Regions from separate parts of the Dactylosporangium darangshiense genome, predicted to be linked through region 2. Evidence: predicted binding sites of a transcription regulator. Region 2 holds the regulator's gene; the other holds the start of a gene.
What was found. Region 2 encodes HrcA, which represses chaperone genes, less so after heat shock. Its sites were predicted from a motif close to GGTTNGCACNCTCNNNNNGAGNGTGCNAACC; they were not measured.

Region 1: groES (co-chaperone GroES) is a predicted target of HrcA. The motif match lies at 2,757-2,787, and genes of this name have one in related genera.

The regions. Positions count from the first base shown of each region.
Region 1 is NZ_BAABAT010000006.1:119,018-126,346, reverse strand. Features, by position in the region: gene ABD901_RS14605 (DUF1707 SHOCT-like domain-containing protein) at 1-246, opposite strand, end outside; gene ybaK (Cys-tRNA(Pro) deacylase) at 259-738, opposite strand; gene ABD901_RS14595 (hypothetical protein) at 756-1,502, shown strand; gene ABD901_RS14590 (class I SAM-dependent methyltransferase) at 1,462-2,667, opposite strand; gene groES (co-chaperone GroES) at 2,864-3,178, shown strand; gene groL (chaperonin GroEL) at 3,269-4,906, shown strand; gene ABD901_RS14575 (molybdopterin-dependent oxidoreductase) at 5,106-6,614, shown strand; partial or broken gene ABD901_RS14570 (WhiB family transcriptional regulator) at 6,758-7,123, opposite strand; gene ABD901_RS14565 (helix-turn-helix domain-containing protein) at 7,304-7,329, shown strand, end outside.
Region 2 is NZ_BAABAT010000068.1:411-7,739, forward strand. Features, by position in the region: gene ABD901_RS53455 (serine hydrolase domain-containing protein) at 1-1,093, opposite strand, end outside; gene ABD901_RS53460 (histidine triad nucleotide-binding protein) at 1,090-1,440, opposite strand; gene ABD901_RS53465 (SDR family NAD(P)-dependent oxidoreductase) at 1,494-2,219, shown strand; gene ABD901_RS53470 (16S rRNA (uracil(1498)-N(3))-methyltransferase) at 2,511-3,209, opposite strand; gene dnaJ (molecular chaperone DnaJ) at 3,206-4,330, opposite strand; gene hrcA (heat-inducible transcriptional repressor HrcA) at 4,357-5,379, opposite strand; gene ABD901_RS53485 (DUF4870 domain-containing protein) at 5,564-6,184, shown strand; gene hemW (radical SAM family heme chaperone HemW) at 6,202-7,329, opposite strand, start outside.

The DNA.
Region 1 (7,329 bases), on a different contig from region 2:
GACGATTGCCAGCGCGAACGTCAGCAGCAACGCGCGGCCGTCGTGTGGCTCGGAGGGGGGTGGGGTGGACGGCGAAGGGGACAGTGCGGGCAGGTCGACGACCGCGGCGCGCAGGTCGTCGAGGGTCTTCGCCGCGTACACCGTGCCCACGCGGTCGGAGAACTCGTCCAGCGTCAGGCGGCCCGCCTCGGTGTGGCGTTGGAGCACACCGATGACGCGCTTGCGGTCCTCGTCCGATGCCCGCACGTCGCTATCGTTTCAGTGCGTCGCGATCGGCGCCAGGGTGGCGCCGGTGACCTGGACCAGGTCCGTCGGGGACAGTTCGATCTGCAGGCCGCGGCGGCCGCCCGAGACGTACATCGTGGCCAACGCCTCCGCCGAAGCGTCGATGACGATCGGGAGTCGCGAGCGCTGGCCGACCGGGGAGATGCCGCCGGTGACGTAGCCCGTGGCGCGCTCCGCGGCCGCCGGCTCGGCCATCGCGGCGCGCTTGCCGCCCACCGCTGCGGCCAGGGCCTTCAGGTCCAGGGACGACGAGACCGGCACGACGCCGACCGTGAGCTGGCCGTCGACCGTCGTCACCAACGTCTTGAACAGGCGCGAAGGCTCCACACCCAGCGCGGCCGCGGCGGCCTCGCCGTAGGAGGCGGCGCGCGGGTCGACCTCGTAGGTATGGGGTGTGAACGCGATCTTCTGGCGCGTCAGCAGTGCGGTCGCCGGGGTGCCCTTGCTCGCCACTGGCCCACAATAGCGACATGCAGATCGGTGCCGTCCAGTTGTACCTCGGCCACGGCCACCTGTTCCTCGGCGCGTCGAACGCCGTCGACCTGGCGGTGTTCGACGGCGACGGTGCGGTCACGGCGACCGAGCACCATGTGCGCATCGCCGCGCGGCCGCAGACCGGGCCGGTGCGGGTGCGGCTGTGGCAAGGTGCGGGGCCGCGGGTCGGGCGGCTGGTGTTCGACGGGAACCTCAAGCTGCCCGATGCCAGGTTCTGCATCGAGGAAGGGACCGGGGCCTCCCGCTACGCCGTCAAGGTGACCAGCTACAGCCCGCGCGTGCTGATCGCGGTCGACGACCCGGGGCACGCCTCGCGGGTGGACGTGGTGCTGGAGCCGGAGTTCGTGCCGCGCAGCGCGCAGGTGTGGACGGCGGGGGAGCCGCCGTTTCCGAAGCTCACGGTGTCGCCGACGGCGCCGCGGCACCGGGCCGACGCGTTCGCCGATGCGCTCGCGGGGCACGACTTTCCGCGCCGGCGGCTGGCCGCGGCGCTGATGGTGGTGTCCGAGGAGCGGCGGCAGCGCAACTCCGAGCAGAGCGTCGCGTTCTACGTCAACGACATCGTCGAGTGGCTGCGCTGGCTCAACGACCGCCTGACGTACGAGATGTGCCGCGACACCGGGCGCCAGCTGCTCGGGCAACTCGGGCTGCGCACGCCGGACCTGCTGGCCGAGGACGTGCTCAACGACCTGCAGCGGCGGCTCGGGCACCCGTTGATCTGAGCAGCAGCGCGGCGGGCTCGCCGGCGATGCGGGTCAGGGCCAGCACGGCGTCGCGGGAGCCCTCGAGGCGCAGCTGGCGGCGCAGGTCCTCGACGTCGTGCGCGGAGCCGCGCTTGAGGATCTGCAGGGAGCCGACGTCGAGGGCGCGCAGGGCGGCGCGCAGCTTCTTCAGTGCGATCGGCAGGCGCTCCTCGATCGCGTAGCAGCGGGCGAACGGGGTGGCGCGTGCCACGTCGGCCGTGACGTACGCGATCGTCTCGTCCAGCAGCCGGCCGTCGAGGGACTCGGCGAGCTCCGCGACCAGGTGGGCGCGCACGACGGCGCCGTCGGGGTCGTAGAGATACCCGCCGAGCGGGCCGGCCGGGGCGCGCTCCGCGCCGGTGCCGGTGAGCTCGTGCGCCTCGTCGCCGCGCAGGACGGTCGCCCGGCGCGGTGCCGCCGCGAGCGGACCACACCAGGCCGCCGCCTCGACAACGTCGCCGTCCACGGACACCCACTCACCCTCGGCCCCGGCGGGGAGCAGGTCGTGGTCGATTCCCGGGGCGAGTTTCAAAGCCGCCAGTGGTACCCGCTGAGCCAGCCCGGCCACGAACTCCCACGGCGGCGAGTACGCGCGCGGGTCGAACACCCGCCGCCCGCCCGACGTGCGGCGGGCCGGGTCGCAGAACACGGCGTCCACGGCGTCGAGCGGGACCTCGGTGGCGTCGCGGGCCTCCAGGTGTACCGAATCCGCCAGATGCAGCGCTCGGACGTTGGCCTCCGCCACGGCGGCGGTGGCGGGGGATGCGTCGACGGCCAGGACCTGCAGTCCCGCCCGGGCGAACGCGATGGTGTCGGCGCCGATGCCGCAGCCGAGGTCGGCGATCCGGCGGGCGCCCGCGGCGGCCATGCGCTCGGCCCGGCGCCGGGCGACCGGGGCGCGGGTGGCCTGCTCGAGGCCGGCACGGGTGAAGAGCATGACGGCGGCGTCCGGGCCGAACTTGGCGGTGGCCCGGCGGCGCAGGGCCACCTGGGTCAGCGCCGCCGCGGCCAGTGCCGGTGCGAACCCGCGGGCGCGCAGCGCGGAGGCGGCGGCGAGCGGGTCGCCGTCGGGCAGGTCGGTGGCCGCGGCGAGGGCGGCTCGGCCGGCCTCGGTGTCCAGTGCCAGCACGTCGTCGAACTCCACCCGCTGATTATCCGGCGGGGATCACTGGGTGATTTCGCGGCGTGTCTGGCACTCTAGTTGACGGAGTGCTAGCCGTCGACATAACCTCCGATTAGCACTCTCGTGTCGAGGGTGCCAGTAAACCCGGCCGGGGCCGGCACCCGCGACGACGGCTTCACCGGGCACTCGATTAACAAGCTCGATACCCTTGGAGGGTATGCCCGTGACTACCGCGACGCAGGTTGCGATCAAGCCACTCGAGGACCGCATCCTGGTCCAGGCCAACGAGGCTGAGACGACCACCGCCTCGGGCATCGTCATTCCGGACACCGCGAAGGAGAAGCCCCAGGAGGGCACCGTCATCGCGGTCGGCCCGGGTCGCATCGACGACAAGGGCAACCGGGTGCCGATCGACGTCAAGGTCGGCGACACCGTCATCTACTCGAAGTACGGCGGCACCGAGGTCAAGTACGCCGGCGCTGAGTACCTGGTGCTCTCCGCCCGCGACGTGCTGGCCGTCATCGAGAAGTGATCAAGTCCAAATAAGCAGTGGCCACCGCCCCGGACCCGTGCGTAGGCGCGAGGCAGCCGGGGCGGTGTCGCTTTGAAGGGAATCCATAGCATGGCGAAGATCCTGAGCTTCTCCGACGAGGCGCGCCACCTGCTGGAGCACGGCGTCAACCGCCTGGCCGACACGGTCAAGGTCACGCTCGGCCCCCGGGGACGCAATGTCGTCCTGGACAAGAAGTTCGGTGCGCCCACCATCACCAACGACGGCGTGACGATCGCCAAGGAGATCGAGCTCGCCAACCCGTACGAGAACCTCGGCGCGCAGCTGGTCAAGGAGGTCGCCACCAAGACCAACGACGTGGCCGGTGACGGCACCACCACGGCGACGGTCCTGGCACAGGCGCTCGTCCGCGAGGGCCTGCGCAACGTGACCGCCGGCACCAACCCGGCCGGGCTCAAGCGCGGCATCGACCAGGCTGCGGCCGCGGTCGTGCAGGCGCTCAAGGACAAGGCCACCCCGGTCGCGAGCCACACCGAGATCGCCCAGGTCGCCACCATCTCCGCGCAGGACGCCACCATCGGCGACCTGATCGCCTCGGCGATGGAGCGGGTCGGCCGCGACGGCGTCATCACGGTCGAGGAGGGCTCGACCCTCACGACCGAGCTCGAGGTCACCGAGGGCATGCAGTTCGACAAGGGCTTCATCTCCCCGCACTTCGTCACCGACGGCGAGGCGCAGGAGGCGGTCCTCGAGGACGCGTACGTCCTCATCACCACCCAGAAGATCTCCGCCATCGAGGAGCTGCTGCCCCTCCTGGAGAAGATCGTCCAGAACAGCAAGCCGCTGCTGATCATCGCCGAGGACGTCGAGGGCCAGGCCCTGTCGACCCTCGTCGTGAACGCCATCCGCAAGACCTTCAAGGTCGTCGCGGTCAAGGCGCCCGGCTTCGGCGACCGCCGCAAGGCGATGCTGCAGGACATCTCGATCCTGACCGGCGCCGAGCTGGTCGCGCCGGAGCTCGGGTACAAGCTCGAGGGCGTCGGCCTGGAGCAGCTGGGCACCGCCCGCCGCGTCGTGGTCACCAAGGACCTGACCACGATCGTCGACGGCGGCGGCGACCGCTCCGAGGTCACCGCGCGCGTCGAGCAGCTGCGCAAGGAGATCGAGGCCTCCGACTCCGACTGGGACAAGGAGAAGCTCAACGAGCGGGTCGCCAAGCTCGCGGGCGGCGTCGCGGTCATCAAGGCCGGCGCCGCGACCGAGGTCGAGATGAAGGAGCGCAAGCACCGCATCGAGGACGCGATCTCCGCGACGAAGGCCGCGGTCCAGGAGGGCATCGTCCCCGGCGGCGGCGCCGCACTGGCCCAGATCCTCTCGGTCCTGGACGGCGACCTCGGCCTCACCGGCGACGAGAAGGTCGGCGTCTCCATCGTGCGCAAGGCCCTGGTCGAGCCGCTGCGGTGGATCGCTCAGAACGCAGGCTTCGACGGGTACGTCGTGGTCGGCAAGGTCTCGGCGCTCGACTTCGGCCACGGCCTGGACGCCGCCACCGGTGAGTACGTCGACCTGGTGAAGTCCGGCATCGTCGACCCGGTGAAGGTGACGCACAGCGCGGTCGCCAACGCCGCGTCGATCGCCGGCCTGCTGCTCACCACGGAGAGCCTGATCGTCGACAAGCCAGCCGCCCCGGAGCCCGCCGCCGGCGGTCACGGCCACGGCCACGGTCACTCGCACGGCCCGGGCTTCTGACCGGTTGCTTTTCCGCGGGCCCCGAGCACTCTCGCTCGGGGCCCGTTCATTTTCCCGACAAGTCGGGCGCTCCGCGCCACGACTTGCCGGATTTATACCTCGTCGGGGGAAAATTCGGCCGCGATCGGTGCCTGGGAGAAACATTAGGGACCTATTACCGGGCTTGGTGGCGCCGGGATGATCGCCGCATGCTGGGGGCGTGCAGACTCGTAGGTTCGGTGCGCTCGCAGTACTGACCGCCGCAGGCGTCGCGCTCGGTGTTGCCGAGATCGTCGCCATCCTCACCGGCGCGAGCACGTCTCCGCTGGTCAGCGTCGGTGGTGTGGTCATCGACAACGTGCCGGCGGGCGTCAAGGAATTCGCGGTCCAGGTCTTCTACACCTACGACAAGCTCGCCCTCAGCGTCGGGACCGTCGTCCTGCTCGCCGTGTTCGCCGCGATCATCGGCGTGCTCGCCGCGAAACGGCCATATATCGGATATATCGGAATCGGCGTCTTCGCGCTCGTCGGGATCGTCGCCGCGCTCAGCCGGCACAACGCGCCCTGGTACGCGTTCGTGCCCACGCTCGTCGGGGCGGCTGCCGGCGCGGGGGTGCTGCGCTGGCTGTCCACGCACGAAGCCGGCGACAACGCCGACCCCGAGCAGCGGCGCTGGTTCCTGCGCGCCGCCGGGTACACGCTGCTCGGCGCCGCCGTCGCCGGGTTTGCCAGCCGCTGGTGGTCCACCCGGCGCAGCGTCGAGGCCGACCGGGCCACGATCACGCTGCCCAGCGTGCCGCCCAACACCGTCGCGCCGCTGCCGCCCGAGGCCGACGCCAACCTGCCCGACCTCGCGCCGTTCGTGACCCCGAACAAGGACTTCTACCTGATCGACACCGCCCTGGTGGTACCGCAGCTGACGAGCGAGGACTGGCAGCTGCGCATCCACGGCCGCGTCGAGAAGGAGATCACCATCAGCTACCAGGAGCTTCTGCGGCGGCCGATGATCGAGCGGTACATCACGCTCGCCTGCGTCTCGAACGAGGTGGGCGGCGGGCTCATCGGCAACGCCAAGTGGCAGGGCGTCAGGGTCGCCGACCTGCTCGCCGAGGCGCGGCCCAAGGATGGCGCCGACCAGGTCGTGAGCCGCTCGATCGACGGGTTCACGGCGGGCACCCCGACGGCGGTGCTCACCGACGGCCGGGACGCCATGCTCGCCATTGCCATGAACGGCGAGCCGCTGCCGATCGAGCACGGTTTTCCGGTGCGGATGGTGGTGCCGGGATTGTACGGATACGTATCCGCGACAAAATGGCTCGTCGAACTCGAACTATCCTCGTTCGCCGATTTCGACGCATATTGGATCAAGCGCGGCTGGGCCGCCAAGGGGCCGATCAAGACCGAATCGAGAATCGACGCCCCGCGCGACGGCGGTAATCCCCGGGCGGGCGAGATCACGATCGGCGGGGTCGCCTGGGCGCAGCACCGCGGCATTTCCAAGGTCGAGGTACAAATCGATCAAGGGCCCTGGCAGGAGGCGACGCTGCTGCCCGTACCGTCGATCGACACGTGGCGGCAGTGGACGCTGAAATGGTCGGCAACGCCCGGCAAGCACCGGCTGACCGTGCGCGCCACCGACAACGGCGGGGAGACCCAGACCAACGCCGTGGCGCCGCCCGATCCGGACGGCGCCACGGGATGGCACTCGATTGAGGTCGACGTCAAGTAGGCGTTCTACCGCGCCGCGGAGCGGGAGCGGGAGCCGCCGGCCGAGACCTGCGGGCGGCGCTGTGACGGCACGCCCGGTGCCGGGTGCGTCGGGGCCGGGCGGCCCGGCGCGCTGCGCAGTGGCTGCTGGGTGCCCGCGTTGGCCGAGGGTACGGGCGGGGTCGGGCGCAGGCCGAGCTTGGCCTCCAGCCGCGACACGTCCACGCGGGTGTGCCGCCGGTCGGCGGTGTCCTCCCAGCCCAGCGCGAGCAGCCGCAGCCGCTCGCCCTCGGTGAAGCCGCCCCACACGCCGTAGGGCTCGCGCGTGGCGAGCGCCTGCGCGGCGCACTCGGCGCGCACCGGGCAGGCCCGGCACACGTTCTTGGCGGCAGCCTCCCGGCGGCCGCGCGACGCGCCTCGCTCGCCGTCGGGATGGAAGAACTGCGCGCTGTCGCGGCCCCGGCACAGGCCGAGCCGCTGCCAGTCCCACACGTCCGCGATGGGACCGGGCAAACGGGTCACATTCGTCATTCGCTCCTCCTTCCAGGCGTGCGGCCTGGAATTCGCGCGTCGCACATTCCCGGTACAACGCGCGAGACCGCCGCGGGTAACGGCATGCCTTCCGTCAATTTCTCGTGAGTCAATCGCGGCGAAACCACGTCTAGATCTCGCCATTTCGTGTTTCTCTCTTTGAGAGAGAGGAGCACGACGGTGCGTACGATTTTGGTGTGTGTGCG
Region 2 (7,329 bases):
CCCACCAGCGGCCTAGCACCGAGCGGTACTGCGGCGGCGCCTGCGGACCGGGCACCCATGCCTCGATGTCGGCCGGGTCGTGCTCGACCACGGCGGCGAGCAGCTCATGGGGCAGTTCGCAGATCTCTCCCGCGGTACCACTGGATCCAAGAGACGCGACCGCGAGGCCCTTCGGCGTCCCGGAGCCCCCGACGCGGCCGTAGGCCCCCGCGAGGAAGCCCGGCATCGCGCCGTCGTGGCCCACGTGCACGACCCGCTCGGCGCCCGGCTGCGGCTGCAGGATGAGGCCCAGGCCGAAGGCGCGGGCCCAGAGGACGTCCTCGGTGACCGCCTGCGGTACGCGCATCTCCTCGACGGTGGCGGCGGACAGCACGGTGCCGTTGGGGTCCATCTCGCGCGGGTCGGCGAGGAAGGCGGCCCAGCGAGCCAGGTCGGCGGCGGTGCTCCACAGCTGCGCTGCGGGCCCGACGGCGCCGAAGTCGTCCGGCGGCTCCGGGTGCGCGTAGTCCGACCAGGTGTCGACCTGGTAGCCGGTGATCGGGTGCCGCGGCGTGACCGCGACGTCGTGCAGCCCGAGCGGCTCCAGGATCTTGTCGCGCAGCGCCTCTTCCCAGGTGCCGCCGCGCAGCCGCCCGACGAGGTGGCCGAGCAGGGCGACCGCCAGGTTGGAGTAGTGGAAGCGCCGGCCGGGCCGCAGCACCTGCTCGGCCCGGTCGAGCTGGGCGAGCAGCGTCTCGACGTCGGGCGCCTGCATGGTGTCCCACACGTCGCCGAAGGGCTCGCGCTGCAGGCCCGACAGGTGCGAGAGCATGCGCCCGACCGTCAGCTGGCCGTGCGCCTTGACGGGCAGGTGGCGCGCGATCGGGTCGTCGAGCTCGAGCAGCCCTTCGTCGCGGCACTGCATGACCAGCACCGCGGTGAACGTCTTGGTGATCGAGCCCATCCGCAGCTGGCTGGAGGCGTCGACGCCCTCGCCAACCTGAAAGGTCCACAGTGGACGGTCGGCGCGGTGCACCGCGACGCTGAGCGCCGGGACGCGGGCCTCCGCCTGGAGCTTTCGGGCCAGCCGCTCGTACCGCTGGACGGGCTTCATGCCGACACCATCGGCCCGAGCCGGCGCCCGCCGAGGACGTGTGCATGCACGTGGAAGACGTCCTGCCCGCCGTGCTCGCCGGTGTTGAAGATGACGCGGAACCCGCTCCCGACCAGCCCTTCGAGGTCGGCGACGGCCGCGGCGGCCGCGAGCACGTCCCCGGCCAGCGCCGGGTCGGCCTTGGCGAGCTCGGCGACGTCGGCGTGGTGCGCCTTCGGGACCACCAGCACATGGACGGGCGCCTTGGGCGCGATGTCGCGGAACGCGAGGGTCGTCGCGGTCTCGTGGACGATGGCCGCGGGCAGTTCACCAGCGACGATCCGGCAGAAAAGGCAGTCACTCGTCACGAATGCATCCTATGGGTTCGCCGGGGATCGATCTTGGCGGTTAGGGTACGCGCATGGCAGCTCGCAGAGTCCTCGTCACCGGCGCCTCGCGCGGCATCGGCGCGGCCGTCGCCCGCGCCTTCGCGGACAACGGCGATCGTGTCGCGGTCCACCGCCGCTCCCCCGGCGATCCCGGCCTGCCCGGCGAGGGCCACGCGGTGGTGGGCGGCGACCTGTCGGACCCGGACGCGACCCGCGCGCTGGTCGACGCCGCCGCCGAGGCCCTCGGCGGCCTCGACGTCGTGGTGAACAACGCCGCCGTGTACGTCGAGCACAAGATCCTCGGCACCGACTACGACCAGTGGCAGGCCGCCTGGCGCGAGACCCTCGCCGTCGACCTGCTCGCCCCCGCGAACATCTGCTGGGCCGCGGCTCGCCACCTGGGCCCCGGGGGCCGGATCGTGAACGTGTCCTCGCGGGGCGCCTTCCGCGGCGAGCCCGACCATCCCGCGTACGGCGCGGCGAAGGCCGGCCTCAACTCCCTCACGCAGAGCCTGGCCAAGGCCCTCGGCCCGCGGGGCATCGCCGTGACCGCGGTCGCACCCGGCTACGTGGCCACGGACATGGTCGAGTCGCTGATGGCGTCGGAGGAGGGCGCGGCGATCCGGGCGCAGAGCGCCTTCAACCGCGTGGCCACGCCGGAGGAGATCGCCGCCGCGATCCTCTTCCTCGCGTCGCCGCAGGCAGAGTGGTCCTCGGGCGCCGTACTGGACCTGAACGGCGCGAGCTACTTCCGCTGACCGAAGCGCGTAGCACGAAAGTCGGGCGCTGCGGAGCGGCCCTCTACACGGCGCATCGCCCACCGCCCGCGAGGCGGCGGAGTGCCCGGTTCGGAATAATTTATCGCCTGACGAGGTATAAATCCGACAAGTCGTGGCACGGAGTGCCCGACTTGTCGGAAAGCCAGCCGCGCCGGAGGACGACAGCAAGTCGAACAGGGTCGGGACCGAAGCGAACCGCGTGCGACGGGCAAGGGCCGGGCGGGCGGAACAGGGCGAGGGCCGGGCGGGTAGGACGGGACGCGTGTCTCGTTACCAGCGGCCCAGGCGCACCGACAAGGCGGCGACCGCGGCCGCGCCCGCCGTTGAAGTGCGCAAGACCTCGGGGCCCAGGCGCACCGGGGTGCCGTTCAAGGCCGCCAGCTCCTCCGGCGCCACTCCCCCCTCCGGGCCGACCACCAACGTGATCGAGCCGGTGGAAGGGAGCGGGACCGCGGAGAGGGGCGTCGAAGCCTCCTCGTGCAGGACCAGAACCGGGGCCGGGAAGGACAGCTGGCGGGTCGTCTGGGCGGCGGTCACCTCGGGCAGCCAGGCGCGGCGGGACTGCTTCACGGCCTCGCGTACCGTGGCGCGCCAGCGGTCCAGAGGCTTCGCGTCCTTCCAGCGGGCCACGCTGCGGGCTGCCTGCCAGGGGACGATGCGGTCGGCGCCGACCTCCGTCAGCAGCTGCACCGCGAGCTCGCCCCGCTCGCCCTTCGCGATGCCCTGTACCACGGTGATGGTGGGGTCGGGCGAAGGGACGTGGGAGGCGGCGTCGAGGGACAGGTCGAGCTCGCCCTTGCGGGCCGCGAGGACGACGGCGTGCAGCAGCGAGCCGCGGCCGTCGCCCAGCAGCAGCGCCTCCCCGGCGGTGAGGCGCTGCACGTTGGCCGCGTGGTGGCCCTCACTGCCGGCCAGGGTCCAGCGGTCGCCGGTTGGGAGCTCGTCGACCAGGAAGAGCGGCAGGCTCACGCGTGGCCGTTGAAGGCGTCGCGCATGCGGGAGAAGAAGCCGCCCTGCTTGGAGAGCTCCGCTACCTCCTCGCCCCGGCTGCGGGCGAACTCGCGCAGGATGCGCTCCTGCTCGGGCTCCAGGCGGGTCGGGGTGCGCACGTCGAGGTGGACGTAGAGGTCGCCGCGGCCGGCGCCGCGCAGGTGCGGGACGCCCTTGCCGCGGATGCGCAGCGTGGAGGTCGGCTGCGTGCCGGCCTTCACGTCGACCGTCTCCTCGCCGTCGAGGGTCTTGATGGTCAGGCGGGTGCCGAGCGCGGCCGCCGTCATCGGGACGGTGACGCGGCAGTGCAGGTCGTCGTCCTTGCGCGAGTACACGTCGTGCGGGCGCTCGTGGATCTCGACGTAGAGGTCGCCGGGCGGGCCGCCGCCGGGGCCGACCTCGCCCTGCTGGGCCAGGCGGATGCGCATGCCGTCCTCGACGCCGGACGGGATCTTGACGGTGAGCGAGCGGCGGGTGCGGACCCGGCCGTCGCCGCCGCAGGTCGCGCACGGGTGCGGGATGACGGTGCCGAAGCCCTGGCAGGCGGAGCAGGGGCGGGCCGAGACGACCTGGCCGAGGAAGGTGCGCTGCACGGACTGGACCTCGCCGCGGCCCTGGCAGATCTCGCAGGTCTGCGGGTGCGTGCCGGGCGCGGTGCCGGCGCCCTGGCAGGTGGTGCACACGACGGCGGTGTCCACCTGGATCGGCGCCTCGACGCCGAAGGCGGTCTCGTGCAGGTCGAGGTCGAGGCGCAGGATCGCGTCGGCGCCGGGGCGCACGCGCGGCCGGGGGCCGCGGGCGGACTGGGTGCCGAAGAAGGCGTCCATGATGTCCTGGAAGCCCACGAAGGCGCCGCCGGCCGGGCCGGCTCCGCCGCCGCTGGGTGCCAGCGGGTCGCCGCCGAGGTCGACCATCTCGCGCTTGCGCGGGTCGGACAGGACCTCGTAGGCGGCGTTGATCTCCTTGAACTTCTCCTGCGCCGCCGGGTCGGGATTGACGTCCGGGTGGAATTCGCGGGCCAACCGACGGTAGGCCCGCTTGATCTCATCGGCCGTGGAGTCGCGCTTGACGCCGAGAATCCCGTAATAGTCCTTCGCCACTGAGTCCTATGCCCCTGAGATAGATGTCAGCTCTGTGCCAGCAGGTCGCCGACGTAGCGTGCCACGGCGCGCACGGTCGCGATGTTTCCGGGGTAATCCATGCGGGTCGGGCCGAGCACGCCCATGCCGCCGACGACCATCGTCCCGGGCCCGTAGCCGGTGGCCACGATCGACGCGGTCCGCAGGTCCTCGATCTCGTTCTCGTCGCCGATGCGCACCCGGGTCATGCTGGGCTCGACCTCGCCGAAGAGCTTGAGCAGGATGACCTCCTCCTCGAGGGCCTCGAGGATCGGCCGCAGCGAGCCCTGGAAGTCCAGCAGGCCGCCGCGGGCCAGGTTGGCGGTGCCGGCGAGCGCGATGCGCTCCTCGGACCGCTCGACCAGCGTCTCCAGCAGCACCGTCGACAGGGCCGTCATCGGCGGGCGCAGGCTCGCCGCCGCCTCCTCGACGAGCGCCACCACCAGCGGCGGGGTGTCGGCCAGCCGCTTGCCGACCAGCTTCTCGTTGATGACGCGACGCAGCTCGGTCACGTCGTCGGCGAGGATCGGGCCGGGCAGGTCGACCAGGCGCTGCTCCACCCGGCCGGTCTCGGCGATCATGACCACCATGAGCCGTGTGGTGGAGATCGGCACCAGCTCGAAGTGCCGCACGCTCGCGCGGGACAGGCTCGGATACTGCACCACGGCCACCTGCCGGGTGAGCTGTGCGAGCAGCCGGACGGTGCGGTGGACCACGTCGTCGAGGTCGACCGCGCCGATGAGGAACCGCTCGATCGCCCGGCGCTCGGCCTGGCTGAGCGGCTTGACGCGGGAGAGCTTGTCCACGAACAGCCGGTAGCCGGCGTCGGTGGGCACCCGGCCCGCACTGGTGTGCGGCTGCCTGATGTACCCCTCCTCCTCCAGCACCGCCATGTCGTTACGGACCGTCGCCGGAGATACCCGCAGGTTGTGCCGCTCGACGAGCGCCTTGCTCCCTACCGGTTCCTGAGTGGCGACGTAGTCCTCGACGATGGCGCGCAGCACCTCGAGCTTGCGCTCGTCAAGGGCCATGGCACCTCCTCGCGGACTGGCACTCCCAGATAGTGAGTGCCAGTCTACGTCAGTCGCGCAGGGGCACGCGATGATCGTTTGGCGCACCATAGACGGCAAGGCCGCTGGACAGGGCAAAAGATGTCCAAAAGAAGTCATGTCGTGTCGCTGGCGCCACTTGATCGGGCCCCCTACCGTGACCCCCATGAGTGAGCCACCTCGCCCCCCGGGGGAATACGGCATGCCGTCGGACCCCAACTCCGTTCCTCCCTCGTACTCGGCGCCGGGCGAGGCCCCCGGATCCGGGTACCCGCCGCCCTCCAGCGGCGGCGGCGCATACGCCCCTCCGCCGACCTCCGGCGCGGGCTACCAGCAGCCCGGGTATCAGCAGCCGGGGTACCAGCAGCCCGGTTACCAGCAGCCGGGCAACGCCTACGGCGCCTACCAGCAGCCCGGCGCGTACGGTGCGCCCGGCAGCGTCGGGCCGGCCCCGGTCGGCTACGCCAACAACGACGAGAAGACCTGGGCCCAGATCGCCCACTTCGGCGGCCTCGTGGGCTTCATCGGCCCGCTCGTCGCGCTGCTGGCCAAGGGCAACGAGTCGCCGACCGTCAAGGCGCACGCGACCGAGGCCCTGAACTTCCACATCACGTGGGGCATCGCCGTGCTCGTCTCGGTCATCATCGCGATCTGCTCGTTCGGCATCCTGTTCTTCCTGCCGATCCTCGTGCTGATCGTGCCGTGGGTCTTCTCGATCATCGGCGGCATGAAGGCCACGAACGGCGAGCTGTACCACTACCCGATGAGCATTCGCATGATCAAGTAGGACCCGGGGGCGCGGGCTCACGTGAGGGCCCGCGCCACCCCGTCGGCGAGCAGGCGCCCGCGCAGCGTGAGCACCGCCCGCCCCGCCGCGAACGCCGACGGATCCAGCTGCCCGTCGGCCAGGCAGTCCCGCGCGCCGGCCAGCCCGGCGTCGTCGAGCGCGGACAGCGGGAGGCCATCGGCGAGCCGGATGCGCAGCAGCACGTCCTCCATGTGCCGTTCCTCCGCCGTCAGTACCTCACGAGCCTGCCCCGGCGACGTGGAGTCCGCCAGGCGCGCCGCATAGGCGTGCGGGTGCTTGACGTTCCACCAGCGCACCCCGCCGACGTGGCTGTGCGCGCCCGGGCCGAGCCCCCACCAGTCGCCGCCGCGCCAGTACAGCTCGTTGTGCCGGCACGGCGAGTCCTTCGACCAGTTCGACACCTCGTACCAGCCGAAGCCCGCGGCCGCGAGCGCCTCGTCGGCGGCGAGGTAGCGGTCGGCGGCCACGTCGTCGTCGGGGTAGGGCAGCTCGCCCCGGCGCATCCGGGCGGCCATGCGCGTGCCGTCCTCGACGATCAGCGCGTAGGCGCTGACGTGGTCCACGCCGGCGTCGACGACCGCGCGCAGCGAGTCCGCGAAGTCCTCCGGGCGCTCTCCCGGCGTACCGTAAATGAGATCGAGATTGACCCGGTCGAAGCCGGCGGCCCGGGCCTGCGCCGCGACCAGCGGCGGGCGCCCCGGCGTGTGGCGGCGGTCCAGCACCGCCAGCACGTGCGGCGCGGCCGACTGCATGCCGAGCGAGATGCGGTTGAAGCCGGCCGCAGCCAGCTCCCGCAGCGACGACGGGTCGACCGACTCGGGGTTGGCCTCGGTGGTGACCTCGGCGTCGCCGGCCAGGCCCCAGGTGCGGTCGATGCCCTCCAGGATGCGTGCGAGCTCGGCCGGCGGCAGCAGCGTCGGGGTGCCGCCGCCGAAGAACACGGTGTCGACCCGCGACGGGCGGACCACCTTCGCGGCCAGCGCCAGCTCGTCGAGCACCTGCTCGGCATAGCCGGCGCTCAGCACGCCCTCGCTCGCCGTGTAGGTGTTGAAGTCGCAGTACCCGCAGCGGGACGCGCAGAAGGGGACGTGGACGTAGACGCCGAAGCCGGCGCGCCCGGCGCC